DNA from 2 places in the Shewanella sp. 553 genome. Region 1 is predicted to be linked to the other one. Evidence: predicted binding sites of a transcription regulator. Region 1 holds the regulator's gene; the other holds the start of a gene.
The links. Region 1 encodes sigma-54, which starts transcription at its own class of promoters, with help from an activator protein. Its sites were predicted from a motif close to GTTGGCACGNNNNTNGNNT; they were not measured.
Positions count from the first base shown of each region.

Region 2: fliD (flagellar filament capping protein FliD) is a predicted target of sigma-54. The motif match lies at 5,456-5,474, and genes of this name have one in related genera.

Region 1 is NZ_CM181701.1:493,818-501,382, forward strand. It holds gene rapZ (RNase adapter RapZ) at 1-438, opposite strand, end outside; gene ptsN (PTS IIA-like nitrogen regulatory protein PtsN) at 435-878, opposite strand; gene hpf (ribosome hibernation promoting factor) at 881-1,168, opposite strand; gene AC5YBZ_RS02310 (RNA polymerase factor sigma-54) at 1,199-2,683, opposite strand; gene lptB (LPS export ABC transporter ATP-binding protein) at 2,815-3,546, opposite strand; gene lptA (lipopolysaccharide transport periplasmic protein LptA) at 3,543-4,082, opposite strand; gene lptC (LPS export ABC transporter periplasmic protein LptC) at 4,069-4,626, opposite strand; gene kdsC (3-deoxy-manno-octulosonate-8-phosphatase KdsC) at 4,623-5,174, opposite strand; gene AC5YBZ_RS02335 (KpsF/GutQ family sugar-phosphate isomerase) at 5,176-6,153, opposite strand; gene AC5YBZ_RS02340 (calcium/sodium antiporter) at 6,196-7,155, opposite strand; gene AC5YBZ_RS02345 (ATP-binding cassette domain-containing protein) at 7,321-7,565, shown strand, end outside.
Region 2 is NZ_CM181701.1:3,865,697-3,873,261, reverse strand. It holds gene flgL (flagellar hook-associated protein FlgL) at 1-367, shown strand, start outside; gene AC5YBZ_RS17115 (hypothetical protein) at 380-1,390, shown strand; gene AC5YBZ_RS17110 (ISAs1 family transposase) at 1,547-2,668, shown strand; gene AC5YBZ_RS17105 (flagellin N-terminal helical domain-containing protein) at 2,966-3,766, shown strand; gene AC5YBZ_RS17100 (IS4 family transposase) at 3,892-5,220, shown strand; gene fliD (flagellar filament capping protein FliD) at 5,502-6,851, shown strand; gene fliS (flagellar export chaperone FliS) at 6,868-7,248, shown strand; gene AC5YBZ_RS17085 (hypothetical protein) at 7,217-7,543, shown strand; gene AC5YBZ_RS17080 (flagellar hook-length control protein FliK) at 7,533-7,565, shown strand, end outside.

The DNA of each region.
Region 1 (7,565 bases):
ATCGCTTAAATCATAGATGTTAAGGGTAGAGGTGTCGATGTAGTGATCGACCATCTTAGAGATAGGCTCGAGCATTTTGCCTTCAAGTTGAATGGCTTCTTTGAGAGAGGCTTTTGAGCGTGACAGTGGATGTAACCTGCGGGTTTCACTGTAGCGTTTAAGTAACACATCGTCAGATGAGTTTAAGAAGAAACTCAGTATTTCGGTATCTTTAGGGAGATTAGCTAGCTGCTTCTCCAGCTGAATGTCCTCGCTGGGCATGTTGCGCACATCGACGCTTATGGCTACGAGTTCATTTCGACCTTTGAGCTGACTGAGCAGTGAGTCCATCATCTGTAGTGGCAGATTATCGACACAGTAATAACCCAGATCTTCCAGTACCCTAAGGACTACCGATTTTCCTGAGCCTGATCGCCCAGATACCATTACCAATTTCATTGGGTGATCACCTGATACAATTCTGCCTCGTCGTGGGTTTTTCTTAGCTGTTTGATGATGGCTTTATCACTTAATTTCTCTGCCATCGCGGCGAGGGTGCTAAGGTGCTGTTCGCATTGCTCTGAAGGAACCAATAATGCAAAGAGGATATCGACGGGCTGATTATCAATTGCATCGAATGCGATTGGCTCAGCACATTTAATCAATACGGCGACTGGCTTCTCAATATTCGTCAGCCGTCCGTGAGGGATCGCGATACCATTGCCTATACCTGTGCTGCCCATTTTCTCTCTCGCCAAAAGGCTTTCAAAAATCTCTTGAGAGGAAAGGGTGGGGTACTGGACAGCGGCCAAGTCGCTGATAAGTTCCAGTACCTTTTTCTTACTGCCCGGAGTGGCGCAGGTTGTGCACTCCGGCCGCAGGATGGTACTAAGTTCCATCGTTAATGCTTTATTAGCTTCTCTTTGTGTTTAATGACCTGACGATCTAATTTATCGATCAGGGAATCTATCGCGGCATACATGTCCGCGTGCTCTGATGTTGCAAATACTTCCCCACCACGGAGATGTAACTTTGCTTCAACTTTTTGCATCAATTTTTCGACATTTAATATCACATGGACATTATTGATCTGATCGAAATGCCGTTCAAGCTTTGTAAACTTTTCTTCAACATAGTTGCGCAGAGATTGGGTGATCTCGATGTGGTGCCCAGTCAGATTTATTTGCATAAAGTGATTCCTCCGGTTTCCAGTTGTTGATTATAAGCTTTTACGTTGATTTGACGGCGGTATCAACATCGCCTCACGATATTTTGCAATCGTGCGTCGAGCGACTTGGATACCTTGCTCTGCCAGCAGTTGTGCCATCTTACTGTCACTTAAGGGTTTCTTTTGATTTTCTGCGGCGACTAGCTTCTTAATAAAAGCGCGGATCGCAGTAGAAGAGCATTCACCACCATCGTCGGTCCCGACATGGCTGGAGAAAAAGTATTTCAGCTCAAAAATCCCTCTTGGCGTGTGCATATACTTTTGGGTAGTGACCCGCGAGATGGTCGATTCATGCATCTCGACCGCTTCGGCAATATCATTAAGCACCATAGGTTTCATCGCTTCTTCACCAAACTCGAAAAAACCTTGCTGGAAATCGACAATGCAGTTGGTGACCTTAAGCAAGGTATCGTTGCGGCTCTCTAAACTTTTTAGAAACCATTTAGCTTCTTGCAAGTGACCACGAATAAACTGGCCATCGGCTTGGTTTTTGGTGCTGCGTGCCATCGAGGCATAATGTTGGTTTACATTAATCTTAGGCATACTATCGGGATTAAGCTCGACCACCCAGCGACCTTTTTTCTTGCTAACTGTGACATCGGGGATCACGTATTCGTCGCGACTGGCAGTAATGGCCAGCCCCGGGCGCGGATTGAGGGTTTGAATTAGCGCTATGGCCTCACGCAGGTCATCCTCTTTCAGCTTGGTCTTACGCATCAATAGGCGAAAGTCTCGTCCGGCGATAAGATCTAAGTAATCACGGATCAAGAGTCTGGCGTTGTCGATATGCGGGGTGTCGGGGTTGTATTGGGCCAGTTGGATCATCAGGCATTCGCTGAGGTCTCTGGCACCAATCCCGATAGGATCGAAATGTTGTACCCGTTTTAATACCGCTTCAATTTCGTCGAGTTCGATTTCAGGATCGCCCATGGCTTCGAGAATATCGTCGCACGTTTGCGTCAAGTAGCCGCGCTCGTCTATGGCGTCAATGATGGCGGTGGCGATAGCAAGATCGTTGTCAGAAAAGGGCGTGAGGTTTTTTTGCCATTCGAGGTGTTCATACAAGCCTTCGCTGGTTTCCCCTTGAAAGGGCATGTCATCGTCGCGCATGGCACCAGAGCTGGAGTTGGGTGAGGCGGTATAGACCTCATCCCATGTGGTGTCGACGGGAAGCTCATCGGGCATAGAGTCTTGATTGAGTGCATCGGAGGTTTCTAAGCTTGAATTGTCTTCACTCGAGTCGACTTGCAGTTGCTCATTGTAATCGGTGTCGAAGTTGTCATTACGCTCTTGTTCTGAGTCGATATTGGCGCCTTCTTGCTCCTCGTCTAACTCGAGTAGAGGGTTAGACTCTAATGCTTGCTGGATCTCTTGCTGCAATTCCAATGACGAGAGTTGCAACAGACGAATGGCCTGTTGCAACTGGGGCGTCATGGTTAAATGCTGACCCATTTTGAGCTGAAGTGACGCTTTCATCGTACTGCTATTCCCTTGTTTCTAATTCTAAAGTGAGAAAGCTGCCTCTGGTATTAAACCGCTAAGGCGAATGATCTACTTAACAAGGTAAGAGCGGTTTAGCCTTTTACCTTGAGCGCTAATAACGTTAACTATAGCTTGAATTGTTCTCCTAAGTACACCGCTCGAACTTGTTGGTTATCTAAGATCTCATCGGGTGTTCCTTCGGCAATCAAATTACCGTGACTGACAATGTAGGCTTTTTCACACACATCCAATGTTTCACGTACGTTGTGGTCGGTGATCAGTACGCCAAGGCCACGATTTTTCAGTTGCTCAATAATCTTTTTGATGTCGATAACCGAAATGGGATCGACCCCGGCGAAGGGTTCATCAAGCAAAATAAACTTAGGATTGGCGGCTAATGCTCGGGCGATTTCGACGCGACGACGTTCGCCACCGGACAGTGCCATCCCCTGACTATCGCGGATGTGAGTAATATGAAACTCTTCTAGCAGGTGCTCCAACTCCTCTTCGCGCGCATCGTTACTGAGCTCGCGTCGGGTTTGTAATACCGCCATAATATTATCGCGTACCGATAATTTCCGAAAAATACTGGCTTCTTGCGGTAGATAGCCAATCCCTTTGCGGGCGCGCAAATGCATAGGATCTAAAGTGAGATCGTCATCGTCAATAAAAATACGTCCCTTGTCACTCTGGACTAGACCGACCACCATGTAAAAGGTGGTGGTTTTACCTGCGCCATTAGGCCCTAGCAAGCCGACGATTTGCCCTGTGCGTACGGTTAAGCTGACATCTTGTACCACGGCGCGGCTTTTGTAGCTTTTGGCTAAGTTAACCGCTTTTAGCGTCATCTCTGTCATTGCTTTTCCTGCTTGGGCTGTTCTTGGGGCTGACTTTTGCTGTTGTCTTGGTAACTTTCGGGTTGAATGATGGTGATAACGCGATCGCTACCCGTACTTTCGGCTATCAACTGTTGCTGCTCAATGTTGTAGCGAATTTGATTACCTGTGACTTGGCTACCTTCTTGTTCGAGGGTGGCATTACCAATTAGGGTTAGAGTGCGGGTCGACAGTTCATAGCGGATCTCATTGGCGCTGGCTGACGCTGGACGACCATTTTCCATCACCTGTGTATAAGTGGCTGGCTTACCCTTTGCCACTAAGATTTTGCCGCTACTATTTTCTTTGGTAAAGGCGCGTAATTCATCGGCTAAAATTTTAATGGAGCCTTGAGTCACCTCTACTGGGCCATTGAAGATAATCTGATTATTTTTAATATCAGCTTCTTGGCTTGCGGCTGAAATCTTAACCTCTTGCAGCAGGTCGGTTTCATTCGCCGCACTCTGCAGGCTAACCATGGTTAACAGGCCTGCAAGAATAAGATTATTTAGTTTCATATGTTCCTTCTACCTGGCTCGTCAGTCGTACTTTTTGTGCATTGAGGTCGGCATATAAGCCTTTTCCGGTAATCAAAAAATCGTTACCGGTGATCCGAATGGTTTGATCGGATGTCATGATCATGGTGTTGAGGTCCAATTCCATGTAGTTGGTTTCTATGGTTTGGATGGGCTCTTCAGGGCTAATGGCATCAATAATGACATTATTTTCCAAGATGACTTTGCCACTGTCTTTGTCTAATGTACCCCGAGCCGAGCGCAACCGCCACTGAGCATCGCCGTTATCGGGATAGACCAGATAAGTAGGCTGGGTAAAATAGGTCATATTACGCTCGGCATAGTGTTCCATATGGCTAGCCGAGACGCGGCTATTAAGTTTGCCTTGTTCGTCGTATTGCACGCTATTAATGTTGTTAATCACATAATCTGGACGATCGGACGCGTCGAGCAACAGCGCTTGTGATCCTTGCTTAGTCTGCACCTGCCAATAGAGCACTAAAGCGGTACCAAAAAACGCGATAATCGCCAGGGTGACTCTATTCATATGCTCATACCGTGAGCCGATTCAAACTTATCTTGGCTTAGCAAAATAAGGTCGGTTAATTCACGTAGCGCACCATGGCCGCCATTAATATGGGTGACCATATCGGCATGCTGCTTAACATAAGGGTGACCATCGGCGACGCACACCGACAAGCCGACTTGTTGCATTACGGGTAGGTCGACCATGTCATCGCCAATATAGGCCACCTGTTGTGGGCTGACTTGATAGCGTGCCAGAAGCTCTTGGTAGGGGATGAGCTTGTTGTCGACCCCTTGATAAATATGGCTAATGCCAAGGGCCGTCATACGGTCTTCGACAATTTTCGATTTACGTCCGGTGATAATCGCCACGGCAATATCGCTAGTCAGTAGCGAGCGAACGCCATAGCCATCACGAGTATGGAACGTTTTTAGCTCGTCGCCAGAGTTACTCATATAAACCAGCCCGTCAGAAAACACGCCGTCTACGTCACAAATCAGTAGTTTAATCTGTTTAGCTTTTTGCCAGACTGAGTCAGCGATAGGGCCGTAAAAACCTTGATGTGGCATCTTATATCACTCCTGCTTTAACCATATCGAGCATATTGAGTGCGCCAATGGGTTGCTGTTGAAGGTTAGTCACAATTAAGCCATTAATCTGCTTTTCTTCCATTATGTTAAGCGCTTCAGCGGCTAAAATGCCGTCGCTGACGGTCACGCAGCCTTGGGTCATAACGTGGCTGATGGAGGTGTTTCTAAGGTCGACTTCGGCATCGATCACGCGGCGCAGATCGCCATCGGTAAAGATGCCAACCAATACGCCATTGTCATCGATCACGGCGGTCATGCCGAGGCCTTTTTTAGAGATCTCATACAATGCGTCGGTAATGCAGATGTGTTGGGGTACTATGGGGAGTTCATCGCCTTTGTGCATCACATCGCTGACCCTTAGTAGCAATTTACGGCCTAAGCTGCCACCGGGGTGCGATAGCGCAAAATCATCTTTAGTAAAGCCTCTAGCCTGCAATAGAGCCACGGCAAGGGCATCGCCCATCACTAGGGTTGCAGTGGTACTGGAGGTCGGCGCGAGCCCAAGTGGGCAGGCTTCTTCTGGTACGTCGATACACAGATGCACCATCGAATGCTTTGCCATATTGGAGTCGGGCTTTCCCGTTACTGCAATCACTGGCAGCCCCATACGTTTGATCACCGGCATCAAGGTTAAAATTTCACTGGCTTCACCCGAGTTGGAGATAGCAAGTACAATATCATTTTCACTCAGTACGCCAAGATCACCGTGGCTGGCTTCGCCAGGATGTACAAAGAAGGCGGGGGTGCCAGTGCTGGCTAAGGTGGCAGAAATCTTGTTGCCAATATGGCCCGATTTACCCATGCCCATCACGATCACCTTACCAGTACAACTCAGAATTAACTGGCATGCCTTGGCAAATTCGCTTGAATCGACATATTGATAAAGATTATCGAGGGCATTGCGCTCGATATCGATAACATTACGCCCCCATTGACGTAGTTGATCTGCATCTACCATCTTGTTCTCTCTTTAAAAAATCAGTTCGGGCTAGACCTGCAATTAGGATTGAAAAACCAGCACCTGATAAACAACAAAGCTCATCAATAACACTCCGCCGTGCCAAGGTTTGAGCTGACGCGACTTACCCGTTAGTAGGATTAGTATGGCTAAGGCACTGCTGGTCGCCAACACCATGTAAAAGTCTCGCGTGCTGGCGGCGGCATCGACAGCACCAGGTGCAATCAGTGCAGGCAGTGCTAATACCGCTAAAATATTAAATAGATTGGAGCCGACGATGTTGCCTATGGCTAAATCATCTTCTTTTTTCAGTACTCCGGCAACACAGGCGGCTAATTCTGGCAGACTGGTACCAACGGCTATAATGGTGAGACCAATCACCAGATCCGATAAGTGGTACGCTTTAGCGATACCCACGGCGCCATCGACCATCCAGTCGGCCGATAAGGGGAGTAAAATAATACCGACGACTAACCAGAGTATGGCTTTGATTGTTGGGACATCTTTGGGGATTTCGCTATCGGATTCATCGGCTAATAGATCGGCTTCTTTATTGCTGACGGCGTGCCAAATCAGGTAGCCCATTAAGGCTAAAAACAGCAGCATTAGGCCCACGCCCTCAATGCGGGTCAGTTGGCCGTCATGTAGGAAATACCCAGCAATCACAGTGGCGGCCAGCATCATCGGAATTTCACGCTTTAAAGTTTGCGAGCTAACGGAGATGGCACCCAGTAGTGCGGTGAGCCCGAGAATTAAACTGATGTTGGCAACGTTTGAGCCTAGTACATTACCAATGGCGGTATCGGTCATACCTTCCATTGATGCCGTCGCGGCGACAAACATTTCCGGCGCCGAGCTGCCCATGGCAACAATCGTTAAACCAATTAACATGGGTGGTAGGCCCAAATTGCGGGCAAATGCGCCTGCACCATAAACGAATTTGTCGGCACTCCATACTAGAGTGGCTAATCCAGCAAGCAGTAAAAAAATATTAAAAAGCATTAAAGTTCATTTTTGTTTGAGTGTCTGCCGCGCATTTTCGCTGGATTTGGACAAAATTGAAAGTATTGCGGCAAGATAGTGTCGATTCAGTTGTGCACAATAGGTCAATTACGTACAATTTGCCTCTTTTTGTGCCGATTTATCACGGAACATATAGGTCTTACAATGATCAATGAACGAACAGATGATGACGCCACGCCGCTAGTCGAGATTGAACATCTGGCTTTTAGTCGCGGTTCTCATGTGATTTATGAAGATGTTAGCCTGTCGATCCCTAAAGGGAAAGTCACGGCCATTATGGGCCCCAGTGGGATAGGTAAAACCACCCTGCTTAAGTTAATCGGTGGTCAATTACAGCCCAATCGCGGCAATATTAAAATCGATGGTATCGATGTACATCAGTGCAACCG
Region 2 (7,565 bases), 650 kb from region 1:
CTCTAACGCCAGCCAAGACATTCTAAATCAGACTGCCGATTATATTGCGGTGCTCAAAGACCCCACGCTTGCGCCAGACGATGCCGCTTTTGCAACAGCTGCCGATGCGATGCAAACCTCGCTTAATGATACTTTAGACAGTATTAACAGCGCGATCACCGATATGGGTGGCAAGCAAAACAGCCTGTCGTTGATGAAAACCTCTCACGAGGAGATGGTGCTGTTTAATAAAAAGGTGATTGGCGAAACCCAAGAGCTAGATTATGCCAGCGCTACCGCTGAATTTAATGTTAAACTCACGGCCCTCAAAGTGACTCAACAAACTTTTGTTCAGGTGAGTCAGTTAACCCTGTTCAATCATTTATAAGGCGTGTGTTAGATGGTTAATGCGATAGGTGATTCGCTCAATGTGTTACGACAGAATCAGACTGTTAGCAGTAGCCATACAGCGCCAGTCGCCCCTGTACAGCAGGGGCCGCAACCCACTCGGGCCCTACCTAAGCATCGACTGGCTTCTTATGGTCGCTGGGCCAGTAGCACCAAAGAGCAGCATCAAGTGAGTGCCTCTCAGGTGGCACTGCAAGCGCTGCAGCAGGCATCAAGCTTGTTGAGCCACATTCGCCAGCAGTTGTACAGCGTGATCCGCTCAGGCTCTGGTGAGATAGGTCAGCAGACCTTATTTAAAGCCGAGCAAGAGCGGCAACGTCTGAGCCAAATTCGCCCCTTTTATCGCGGTCAACTATTACTCGATCATCATTTTAACCTGCTATCGCAAACCCCTGCTGCCACGCATGCTTTTGTGTTGCGCTCGGTCGACTTAACTGTGCCGAAGCAACGTGACGAGCGCATATTGGTGCAGCTTGGTCAGCGCTCATTACATGTGACCTTGGCTGCCGGCTTGGACCGGCAGCAGCTTAATCAGGTGTTAGCTAATGCACTCGCCCCTTTAGGGCTTAATGTTGAACGGATCAATGGCGAATGTTTGTTTAAGGCACCCAGCTCTGTGTGGCAACAGGTACAAGAAGGCTTGCTGATGATGGGCGAGGGGCAACGCTTGCCCGCTGGCGAGTTGCGTAATATCCACTTGGATGAGCGCTTTAGTGTGCAAGATCCCCGCGAGTGGGGTTTAAAGGCCGACAGCAACTTAAAGCAGACCTTAGCTAAAGTAACCAAGACACAACAAAAAATCGATAGTCAGATCCAGGTGATCTTAGCCACCCACGCCGCATTACTGAGCCAGATGCAGACATCGATGGCGGCCATTCCACCACAGACGGAGTTACAACTACTGGACAAGTTTATGCAGCCGCAACCCTTTGTCTACCAGTTGACGTCATTGATGGCGCAGGGCAATGCCAATCGCGATCAAGTGACTGCGCTATTGGGTTAAATTGTGCACATTTCTGCTGGAATCATTGACTTCAACGAGTGAGTGAGAACAGGGCGAGATCGCGAACATAATTTGAGCTATTAGGGTGATATTCGCTCAAATAGCTGGACGGGCCATATTGGCTGTGATCTTATACTCTCTTTTGTGGAGAGCCCTATGAACTCCGGTGCATTTCAACAGTTCTTTAGTTCCTTAGAAGATCCTCGTCAGTCAGCCAAAGTCGAGCATCTATTTACTGATATTTTATTCCTCGTGGTTTGTGCCTCAATAGCTGGGGCACAAGGTTGGGAAGATATCGAAGATTTTGGCGATCTCCACTTTAACTGGTTTGCCAAAAAAGGACTTTTTAAGAATGGGTTACCTGTTCATGACACTATTGCTCGAGTCATATCGAGAATAGATAGCGAGCAGTTTCAGTATTGCTTTATCGACTGGATGAAGTCTGTTGCTGAGTTATCCGACGGTCAGCTTATTGCGATAGATGGTAAACGGCTATGTGGTTCATATAATCGCGAGAACAGACTGTCAGCCATCCACATGGTAAATGCCTTCGCAACAGAAAATAACGTCGTGCTTGGGCAAGTTAAAACCGAAAGTAAGTCGAATGAAATTACCGCCATTCCCGCATTACTGGCGCTGTTGGATATAAAAGGTTGTCTGATATCAATAGATGCCATGGGATGTCAGACAGATATCGCCGAACAAATTATTGAGCGGGGTGGAGATTATTTACTTGCCGTAAAAGGTAATCAAAAAACACTGCATAATGCCGTTCGTAAGGCGCTTGGCAGCGAGATTGACGAAGAAGTGCTTTGCTTAGAGAAGCAGCACGGACGTAACGAAGCTAGAGCCTATTGTGTAATGGACGCAGGCAGCTTAGCCGACGCTTTCCCTGAATGGAAAGGGCTTAAAAGTATTGGTGTTGCGTTAAGCTATCGTCGAACGAAAAGCGGCAATGAATCCCTTGAGTACCGTTATTACATCAGTTCAGCCAAACTGAGTAAGGCTCGTTTTGCCAATGCAGTACGCAGCCACTGGGCGGTTGAAAATAGCCTGCATTGGGTATTGGACGCGTCGATGAAGGAAGACCAATGTCAAATATATAGAGGCAATGCGGCGGAGGTATTGTCCGGAGCAAGGAAGATAGCGTTGAATATGCTCCGAGCGGAAACAACTCGAAAAATCAGTATCCCACGCAAACAGAAGCGTGCACACGGCAGCACTGATTATCTGGAGCAGGTACTAACAGCAGGCTTAAAGACGTTGGGTGATATTTAAGCATTCATGCTCTCACCCTGTGAGTGAGAATATTAAGCCGACCCTAGGGTCGGCTTTTTCATGACAATGAGGTAACTCTTGCCGTGTCGTTATGCTTTTTCTGTATCGTGTTCTTAGCATCTTTTTATTTTGGAGGAGTTGATAACCACCACAGCGGCTATGGTGATCGGCGCTCGAGTGACAGGTTAGATCAATTTATTTAAAAAATTTTAGATTTTTATTTTCAGTTTTCTTTTGCACTGCCGTCTTATCTATTGTGAATCACGATGAAACATTTTAATTTCTTGGAGAATACACATGCTTTCAGTTCACACTAATTACGCGTCACTGGTTTCACAAAATGCGGTTACTAAGAGCAACGATCTACTGACTAACGCTATGGAGCGTTTATCTACTGGTCTTCGTATCAACAGCGCATCTGACGATGCTGCAGGTCTACAGATTGCTAACCGTATGAATGCCAACATCCGTGGCATGGAAACTGCCAATCGTAACATTTCTGATGCGACTTCTATGCTACAAACTGGTGACGGTGCGCTAGAAGAGTTGACTAACATCGCTAACCGTCAAAAAGAATTGGCCACTCAAGCAGCCAACGGCGTGAACTCGACTACAGATATGGCGGCACTTAACTCTGAGTTCCAAGAGTTGGTTGCTGAATCTACTCGTATTATGGGTGAAACCACTTACGCGGGTAACGACCTAATGGCTAAGCTAACTGGTGGTGTTCAGTTCCAAATTGGTGCTGGTACTACTGAAACGCTAACTGTCACCATGACTGCTCCAACTGCCCTAGCTGGTGATTTAACAACGACTGCTGGTGCAACTGCTGCAATTACAGCGATTGATACTTATATCGATGAAGTGGGTGTTGCGCGTTCTGAGCTAGGTGCTAACATCAACCGTCTAGGTCACACTGCGGCTAACTTAACTAGCATCACAGAAAACACTAAGTCTGCTGCTGGTCGTATTATGGATGCTGATTTCGCGACTGAATCTGCAAGCATGACTAAGAACCAAATGTTAGTTCAAGCAGGTACCACTATCCTGTCTTCTGCAAACCAAAACACTGGTTTGGTTATGGGTCTATTACGTTAATTGTAAGCACCTTAACCATCAAGGGGCTGCGGCCTAATGCTGATCAGTTAAGCATATAAACGATCAGTTGACCGATCTTTAAAAGGCTTCAAAATCCAATATCAGAAATGATATTGGATTTTTTTATGTCTTTAGAACAAGCTTTCTGCACCGCTTTTGAATACCACCAAGAAGCCACAGCTTTTACCAATCTTAATCACTTATTGGATGAAAACATCATCCAGCAAGCCTTTGAAACTGCGGGGGTCGCCACAGTAAGAAAACGTCGCTTACCCCTTGATGCAGTTATGTGGTCTGTCATTGGTATGAGTTTTTACCGACAACAGTCTGTATGGGAGCTTGCGACTCATATGGAGTTGATGCTACCAGGTAAAAAGAAGCTCATTGCCCCCAGTGCTCTTGTTCAAGGGCGCCAGAGGTTAGGTGTGCAGAGTATGAAAAATGCCTTTCAAATGATGGCAAAACATTACTATAGCAACACTCAATTTGAGACATGGTGTGGACTGAATTTATTAGCCGTTGATGGTGTAGTCTGGCGCACTCAAGACACCGCTGATAATCGTAATGCTTTTGGCTCACCATCAAATCAACATGGTGACACCTCATTTCCTCAGGTTCGTATGGTGTGTCATATGGAGCTCACTAGCCATCAACTGATAAATAGCGCGTTTGATGGTTATAAAACGAGTGAAATGAAGCTAGCAGAAGCGCTCATACAGTCAACTCCAGACCATAGTCTCACGATGTTCGATAAAGGTTTTTACTCCTTAAACTTGCTACATCAATGGCAACTAGGTGGTGAAGAGCGGCACTGGTTAATCCCTGCGAGAAAGGGGCTTCAGTACGAGGTTTTACACTCAAATGGCCGGTTAGATAAACAGGTGAAATTGGCAATAACCGCCCAAGCCAGACAACAAAACCCAGCGCTACCGACGCATATAGAAGCGAGGCTGGTGACAAAATCAATAAAAGGTAAGACGCATCAGGTATTAACCTCAATGGTCGACCCATTACGCTTTCCAAGTGCTGACATCGTTGAGTTATATAATCATCGATGGGAAATAGAGCTTGGCTACAGAGAGATGAAACAAACCCTACTAAACAGCGAGTATACGCTAAGAAGTAAAAAATCAGAGATGGTAGAACAGGAACTTTGGGGCTTACTACTTGGCTACAACCTGATGCGTCAAGCAATGACTGAGGCCGCATCAAGAAAAGGAATATGGGCCAATCGCCTCAGCTTCAGTAATTGTGCGAGTACGATACTAAGTTACCTAGCAAGATTACCACTGATGAGCCCAGGAAATTTACCCAAACATTACGAGCAACTGATAGAAATGCTAGGTAACTTCGAGCTACCAACGAAACGAGAAGATAGGGTGTACCCAAGGGCTATAAAGTCAAAACCAAGCAAATATCCCCATAAAAAGAAAAATGCCAATCAGCTTAACTGACTGGCATTAGGCTGCGGCCCCTTTTTTTATCCTCTTAAATTGACTTTTGTCTCCCTGCTTATTTCAGCTCCAGCCCGTTTCGGTCGCCTATTTGAGCTATCCACATCGATTGTTGTTACCCACTGAGCGCATTGGCGCGGAAGCATTACTTCCCTTTGTGTTGTAACAACGGAAGCCTCCTCACCTAATAGGATCTCGCTTCTTTTAAAAATATATTAAAAACAATTAGATAAATCTTGGTACAAGGTTTGCTTTAAGGTTATCAATAAGAGGATTTTTTAATGATTTCAGGTATGAGTGCGGCGCAGTTTTCCGAACAGCTGATTATGGTTGAGCGTGCGGGAAAAGATGCCCTATATAAGAACAACCTTAACACCTATAACGCCAAGTTAGATGCGTATAAATTGCTTGAAAAAAGCATGGACAAGCTAACGGCTAAGTTAACCAGTTTTGACACTGAAGCCTTCAAAGGCAAGACCTCGAGCGTCAGTGACGACAAAGCCAGCGTAACAGTGACGGCCGATGCCCCTAAGGGAAATTATGAGCTGCATATCGAGCAGTTGGCGCAGGCACAGCAATTAACCAAGAGTTATGCCTCAGAAGATGAGTTATTGCCGGCCTCAGGTGTGTTTAGTATTCAGCTAGGTAGCGATCCTGCCCAGCGCTTAGAGATTGATCTTGCGACGGTTAATAGTGGCGCGCCCATGACGGTGGCGCAATTACGCGATGTGATTAACAAGCATCCAGATAACCCTGGAATGCAAGCCTCTTTGGTGCGTACGGGCGGCCAAGTTGAATTAATGATGTCGGCGACCGAATCAGGCGTGGCCAACAGTTTAACCGTTGAGCTTGATGGGGTTGATTTCGGTATGACCGAGCGCCGCGCGGCGCAAGACGCCAAGCTAAGCCTTAATGGTATCGACATTACCAGTAGCAGCAACTACCTCGAAAATGTGGTCGATGGCGTCAGCTTAGAGTTAACCAGTACTCACGGCGCCGGTGAAAGCAGCTGGGTTAAAATCGAAGAAGATTTCGAAGGTACCCAAGATGCAGTGAAAGACTTTGTTGAAGCCTTTAACACCATGTTGCAGCAGATCAATCAGTTGACTCGCTCGATGGGCAGTTCGGTGATTGAGGAAGATAACAATACCGATAAAGACGATGAAGATGAAGTAGCCACTACGGTAAAAGAGGGACAAATCGGCGTCTTGAAAGGGGACGCTTCTATTCGTCAATTGCAAAGCCAGATGCGTGACTCGATATTTGCCAGTGCACCAAACGGCATGCGTTTATCGGATATCGGCATTGAATTAGACCGCTACGGCAAGTTGAAAGTTGATGAAACTAAGTTGACCGACGCGCTAAAGGGTGATGCATCGGCTATCGAAGCCATGTTTACCGATGCTGGCAGTTATGTCGACAGACTCGAAACAGTGATGAAACCCTTTAACGACTTTCAAGGCTTGATGGATCTGAAGAAAGATACCCTCGATGGCCAGATAGACAGAGTCAACGAGAACATGGAGCGTCACGATTATCACATGCAGCAACGTTACCAAATTTACTTGGCCCAATTTACGGCCATGGAAGCGACCATAAACCAACTGAGTGCAGCCAGTGGTTTGTTTTAAAAGGAAAATAGTATAAATGTTAAATGAGCACGATCCCTTTAATGCGTATCAGCAAGCCTCTTTAGATGCCCGCGTTGCCGCTGCGAATCCCCACGATATGGTTCGTATGCTACTGGAAGGTTTGCTTGAAGAGTTAGAGCGCGCCGCAGGGCACATGGAGCGAAAACGCTATGAGGCTAAGGGTATTAGCATCAATAAGTGTCTCAATATTGTTCATGGGCTCGACTCCATGCTGGACTTGGAAAACGGCGGAGAAGTGGCCACCAGCCTAAATCGTTTATATGACTACTGTAGCCGTCAATTAATCAGTGCCAGTATTGAGAACAGCGCCGAAGCGCTCCAGCCTGTAACCGAGGTTATTACCAATGTTAGAGAAGGATGGGCCAATCTCAATTGAGCAGTGGCAGCGTTTTGGCGTCGCGTTACGTCAGTATGCAGACCAAGCTGATTGGGAGAATGTCACTCGGGTCAATGCCACCCTTATCAGGGCGTTGACCAAGGCGGGTACGGTAAGTAGCGAGGCACAACGACAAGCCCGCGCCGATCTTGGACAGATCCATGCTCAAGTGTTGCGTGAATTGGAGGCGGCGCGCGATGAACTCAGCGAAGAGATGAAGCGCTTTAAACAGCAACAACCGGGACTTGCGGCCTATCAATTAACCCTAAGCAGCGGAGCTGTTGATGATATCTGATTTTATAATGGCGCGACCCGTT